Regions from separate parts of the Streptomyces sp. NPDC002884 genome, predicted to be linked through region 1. Evidence: predicted binding sites of a transcription regulator. Region 1 holds the regulator's gene; the other holds the start of a gene.
The links. The regulator HspR, encoded in region 1, represses chaperone genes until heat shock. The targets are predictions, from matches to a motif close to TTGAGNNNNNNNNNCTCAA.
Positions count from the first base shown of each region.

Region 2: the regulator HspR is predicted to act here: its motif matches at 1,405-1,423, upstream of lon (endopeptidase La).

Region 1 covers NZ_JBEOVB010000028.1:4,769-7,952, reverse strand. The annotation lists gene ABT070_RS35430 (hypothetical protein) at 1-1,304, shown strand, start outside; gene ABT070_RS35425 (heat shock protein transcriptional repressor HspR) at 1,417-1,869, opposite strand; gene dnaJ (molecular chaperone DnaJ) at 1,875-3,050, opposite strand; gene grpE (nucleotide exchange factor GrpE) at 3,090-3,184, opposite strand, start outside.
Region 2 covers NZ_JBEOVB010000007.1:143,379-146,562, reverse strand. The annotation lists gene ABT070_RS17215 (DUF5954 family protein) at 1-467, opposite strand, end outside; gene ABT070_RS17210 (GNAT family N-acetyltransferase) at 599-1,255, opposite strand; gene lon (endopeptidase La) at 1,446-3,184, shown strand, end outside.

The DNA of each region.
Region 1 (3,184 bases):
CCGAGGGCCGGGCGCTGCTGGGCGACGAGGTCGCCGAGAACCGTTTCGACCCGCACGCGGCCCAGCACTGGATCATCGCGGGGTCCGGCGGCACCGGGGTCGCCAACGCGGAGATCATCCTGCGGGAGAACCCCGACGCCCACGTCACGATCGTCGGCTCGCCTCCGCCCGCCGCGCTCCGGCACCAGGTCCAGTACCCGGAGATGCTCAGCCGGTACGGCGCGGGCGAGAACCCGCGGCTGACGATCGGCCGGGCGGAGGTGGGCGCGGTCGAGACCTACCGGCACGAGAACGGGGAGACCTGGTTCCAGGCGGAGTACGTGATCGAGGCCACCGGGGAACGGAGGACCGCCCGGGCCGGCGGCTACGTCTCCAGTCTCGGCCGCACCAACCCCCTCCCGCCCGCCCTCCAGGTGCTCGCCGACGAGGTGCGCGACCGGGGCGGGGAGATCTCCGGGGACCTGTTGTTCGACAGGGACGACCAGTACATCGGCTACGGGCTCACCTTCGCCGTGGACGGGAAGGAACACCGCGTCGACGTGGACGGCGCGGCCTCCTGGCAGCTGCCGCGCGAGATCTTCGCCCCGGAGACGGGAGTCCAGGCCGCGCTGAACGGCATGGGCATCCGCGGTCTGCCGTCCGAGACCGGCAACGCGGCCCCCGGTTTCTCCCCCATCGCCCGCCAGAGCGCCCTGCGCGCTCGCGCCGTCGCGGCGGCGGAGGCGGGCGACCCCGAAGCCGTACGACGGCTGTCGACGGTCCCGGAGCGCTGGCAGCGCCCGGAACTGGGCGAGGGCACGAAGCCGCCGGCCGCGAGCCCCCAGAACCCCACCCTGCCCCAGGAGAAGTCCGAGCCGAAGGCGGAACAGGACTCGAGGACCGAACAGACCCCGAAGCCCCCCACCACCCCCGGCCCAACCCCAGCCCACCCTCAGCCCGCAGCACCGGCCCAGCCCCAGCCCGCGACTCCGGCACAGACGCCTGCACCAGCCCCAGCCCCGGCCCAGACCTCGGCTCCGGCACAGACACCGGCACCGGCGCCAGCCCCCGCACCGGCCCAGTCCCCGATTCCGGCCCCGGCAACGGCACCCGAACCGGAACCGGCACCCGAACCGGCACCATCTCCCGCCTCCTCCCCCGCCCCCGCCCCCTCCCCCGCCCCCGGTGTCTCCGGATCGCATCTCTGGCAGATGGGTCTGCCTCGGGGCGGGGCCGACCGGCCAGCCGGTCCCGCCCAGCAGCCGCCCCGGCAACAGCCGCCGGGCCAGGAGCGACCTGAGCCGGGCGTCGACATGGGCGACTGAAGAGCCCTGCGTACAAGACGGCGGCTGAACAGCCCCGCGACGAAGACATACGGAAAGAGGGACCCGGAGACGAATCTCCGGGCCCCTCTTTCCGTATACCTGCCGCCGGACGTCAGTCCGTCGACTGCTGCCGCTTCGGCCGCCAGACCACCAGCGCGCTGGTCTGCTGCACCTCCTGGTACGGCACCAGGTCCCGCCGGTAGGAGGCGTGCACCGCCGCCTCCCGCTGCTGCATGGCCGTGGCGGCGCCGTCCAGCGCGGCCTCCAGCTCCGCGGCCCTCGCCTGGAGCGCGGCCACCTGGTTCTCCAGTTCGATGATCCGCTTGATGCCGGCCAGGTTGATGCCCTCGTCCTGGGACAGGGCCTGCACCGTGCGCAGCAGCTCGATGTCGCGGGCCGAGTAGCGGCGCCCCCGGCCGGCGGTGCGGTCGGGGGAGACGAGACCCAGGCGGTCGTACTGGCGCAGCGTCTGCGGATGCAGGCCCGAGAGCTGGGCCGCCACCGAGATGACGTAGACCGGAGTCTCCTGGGTCAGTTCATACGGGTTACGCCGACGACCCTCCATCACTCTCATGCTCCCTTCGCGGCCTCGAACAGCTCCGCCCGCGGGTCCTCGTCCGCGGTCGCCTCGCGATACGCCTCCAGCGCTTCACGAGCCTTCCCCGACAAGTCCTTCGGAACACTCACCTCGACGGTGACCAACAGGTCTCCGCGGGTGCCGTCCTTACGGACCGCGCCCTTGCCCCGCGCCCGCATGGTGCGGCCGTTGGGCGTGCCGGGCGGAAGCTTCAAGGTCAGGGACGGTCCGCCGAGCGTCGGCACCCTGATCTCGCCGCCGAGTGCCGCCTCGGTGAACGTCACCGGCACGGTCACCGTGAGGTTGTCCTCCTTGCGGCCGAACACCGGGTGGGCGCCGACATGGACGACGACGTACAGGTCGCCCGCCGGGCCGCCACGCTCGCCCGGGGCGCCCTTGCCGCGCAGCCTGATGCGCTGACCGTCCGTCACCCCCGCGGGGATGCGGACCTGCATGGTCCTCGACGACTTCGCGCGACCGCTGCCCTTGCAGTCCAGGCAGGGATGCTCGGCGATCAGGCCGCGGCCCTTGCAGTCGGGGCAGGGGTCGGTCAGGGAGAAACCGCCTCCCGAGCCCCTCGCCACCTGGCCCGTGCCCACGCAGGTCGGGCACACGCGCGGGGTGCCGTTCTTGTCGCCCGTCCCCGAGCACGCCTTGCAGGGGGCCTGCGAGGACATGCGCAGCGGGACCGTCGCGCCCTCGATCGCCTCCGTGAAGGTCAGGGTGACCTCGGTGTCGATGTCCTGGCCGCGCCGGGGCTGGGTTCGGGTCGTGCCGGGGCCGCCGCGGTTGAACAGGCCGCCGAACACGTCCCCGATGCCGCCGCCGAAGCCGCCCTGGGCACCGCCGCCCTGGGCGCCGCCTCCGAAGAGGTCGCCCAGGTCGAAGTTGAAGTTGCCGCCCGCCCCCGGGCCGGGGCGGAAGCCGCCGTTGCCGAAGAGGGCGCGCGCCTCGTCGTACTCCTTGCGCTTCTTGGGGTCACCGAGGATGTCGTTCGCCTCGGAGATCTCCTTGAAGCGCTCCTCCGCCTTGGCGTTGCCCTTGTTGGCGTCGGGGTGGAACTCGCGGGCGAGCTTCCGGTACGCCTTCTTGATCTCGGCCTCGGTGGCGTCCTTGGGGACGCCGAGGACCTTGTAGAAGTCCTTCTCGACGAAGTCCTTGGTGCTCATCCTCGACGTCCCTCCTCCCACCCGCTCATCCGATCGAGCTCAGCCCTCGTCCGGGCCACCGCTCTCCTTGTCGTCGGCCGCCTCGGCCTCGTCGGCCTTGGCCGCCTGTGCACCGGGCTGCGGTTCGGCGACGG
Region 2 (3,184 bases), on a different contig from region 1:
TCCTCCCACGACGGGTTCACGGACTCGAGGTCGGTGGGCCGGGGCGGCTCCAGACCGTCGTCGCCGGTCCGGGCGAACTCGTCGCCGCGCACCACGCGGTAGCGCACGCCCAGCGCCTCCACCTCGTCGGCCGGGGCCCGCTCCAGCACGGCCACGGCCGCCAGCAGCTCGCGCCGGGCGGCCGGGTCGTCGGTGCCGTCCTTCGCCTTGAACCACAGGTGGGAGTTGAGCCCGTCCCTGGCCTGCTGGGGCATGCCGTCCACCACCGGCTTCAGCAGCCGCCAGCCCGGCTCGGCGGCCGACGGCTCCCGAGCGGCGACCCCGAAGACGGGTCCCCGCAGCGCGATGTGCGGATAGCGCCGTGAGGCCTCGACGGCGTCCGCCTCCGTCACCCAGGCGACGGGGTCGTCACGGCGGACCAGGTCGGCGTGGAGGGCGTCGAGACGTCGCTTCCAGTCATCGCTCATACGCGCATTGTGGTCGCGCGGACGGGTGACTTCGGGGTGAATGCCGGAAGTGGGCGAGGTACGGAGAGGGGGCGCGAGGGGCGTGCCCCGTCGTGCGGCGCCGAAGGGTGCGCCCTCTCGGCCGCCGGACGTCACCCCCGTGCGTCTCCCGTGAACTTCGCGCTGGTCAGCGATGACTCGACGCGCCAGCCCAGGGACTCGTACAGTGCCCGCCCCTGTGGTGTCGCGCCCAGCACGCCGGTTCCGGCGCCCTGTTCGAGCGCCGCGCGGTGCAGGGTCCGCATGACGAGGGCGCCGAGTCCGCGGCGGCGGTGGCCGGGAGAGGTCTCGATCTGGTCGGCGACCGCCGTGGCGCCGGTCGGGGCGATCTGACCGCGCGCGGCCAGGGAGCCGTCCGGGGCGGCGATCATGGTGCGCGTCACGCCGCCGCGTGACCAGGTGCGGGTCCGGTAGCCGTCGGGGGCGGCGCCGGGCGGGACGTCCGCGAGCGGAGCCGTCATCAGGAAGCCGGGCTCGGGGTCGATCCACCAGTCCGGCCCCAGCCAGGGCCCGACCACCGCCGGGTCGGCGAACACCTTCAGCCACACGCCCGCCCCGGTCACCGCGCCCGCGACCTCGCGGACGGTCGGTTCCGCCACGGCGTCGTTCGTCGCGCCGAGCACGTGCCGGGTGACGTGATGGGTTCCCGTTCCCACGTCGACGGTCCAGCCCCAGGGCTCGGCCACGGGCGGAGCGGCCCCACGTGACACGACCCACCCGTCCACCCATGCCTGGACGAAACGATCCATACGAACCCCCTGATGACGACCCGGTAAGAGGCTCCGGTGCCATTGGTCTATTACGTTCGACCGTATGTCCGAAGCCGTCCGCCGCAACAGCCGTGATCGCCCACAGCGAACGGGTCATGCCGTGGGGAACATTCGGAGACTCATGTGCATTGAGTCGGCATAGCTCAACTTGACTGCCTAAGGGGAGATCATGGCATCGACGTCCGCTCCGCTCACCCTGCCTGTGCTGCCTCTCGACGACGAGGTCGTGCTCCCCGGCATGGTGGTTCCGCTGGACCTCAACGACCCCGACGTACGCGCCGCGGTGGAGGCCGCCCAGGCCGCCGCCCGTTCAACACCGGGCAAGCCCCAGGTACTCCTGGTGCCGCGCGTCGACGGGACCTACGCGAGCACCGGTGTGCTCGGCACCGTCGAGCAGGTCGGCCGGCTGGCCGACGGCGACCCGGGCGCGCTGATCCGCGGCCGCGGCCGTGTGAAGATCGGCGCCGGTACCACCGGGCCGGGCGCGGCCCTGTGGGTCGAGGGGACGAAGGTCGACCAGGGCGTCCCCGATCCGCTGCCCGGTCATGTCGCCGAACTCGTCAAGGAGTACAAGGCGCTCGCCACCGCCTGGCTGCGCAAGCGCGCCGCCTGGCAGGTCGTCGACCGCGTCCAGGCCATCGACGACGTCTCCGCGCTCGCCGACAACTCCGGCTACTCGCCGTTCCTGACCACCGAACAGAAGGTGGAGCTCCTGGAGACCGCCGACCCGGTGGTCCGCCTGAAGCTCGCCACCCAGCAACTGCGCGACCACCTCGCCGAGCAGGACGTGGCCGAGACGATCGCCAAGGACGTCCAGGAGGGCGTCGACAAGCAGCAGCGCGAGTTCCTGCTGCGGCGCCAGCTCGAGGCCGTGCGCAAGGAGCTGCGCGAGCTCAACGGCGAACAGGAGGGCGAGGAGTCCGACGACTACCGCGCCCGCGTCGAGGCCGCCGACCTGCCCGAGAAGGTCCGCGAGGCCGCCCTCAAGGAGGTCGACAAGCTCGAGCGCTCCAGCGACCAGTCGCCCGAGGGCTCCTGGATCCGCACCTGGCTGGACACCGTCCTCGAACTGCCCTGGAACGAGCGGACCGAGGACCGGTACGACATCCAGGGCGCCCGCGCCGTCCTCGACGCCGAGCACGCCGGCCTGGACGACGTGAAGGAGCGGATCACCGAGTACCTCGCGGTGCGCAAGCGGCGCGGCGAGCGCGGCCTCGGTGTCGTCGGCGGACGGCGCGGCGGCGCGGTGCTCGCGCTCGTCGGCCCGCCCGGCGTCGGCAAGACCAGCCTCGGCGAGTCCGTCGCCCACGCCATGGGCCGCAAGTTCGTCCGCGTCGCCCTCGGCGGCGTCCGTGACGAGGCCGAGATCCGCGGCCACCGCCGGACCTACGTCGGCGCGCTGCCCGGCCGGATCGTGCGGGCGATCAAGGAAGCCGGGTCGCTGAACCCGGTGGTGCTCCTCGACGAGATCGACAAGGTGGGATCCGACTTCCGGGGCGACCCGGCGGCCGCCCTGCTGGAGGTCCTGGACCCGGCGCAGAACCACACGTTCCGCGACCACTACCTGGAGGTCGAGCTCGACCTGTCGGACGTGGTCTTCCTCGCCACCGCCAACGTGCTCGAAGCCATCCCGGAGGCCCTGCTCGACCGTATGGAGCTGGTCCGCCTCGACGGCTACACCGAGGACGAGAAGGTCGTCATCGCCCGCGACCACCTGCTCCCGCGCCAGCTGGAGCGGGCGGGCCTGGACAAGGACGAGGTGGCCCTCGACGAGAGCGCGCTGCGCAAGCTCGCCGGCGAGTACACCCGCGAGGCGGGGGTGCGCACCCTGGAGCGGTCCATCGCGCGGCTGCTGCGCAAGGTGGCGGCCCAGCACGAACTGGGCGAGCGGAAGCTGCCGTTCACCAT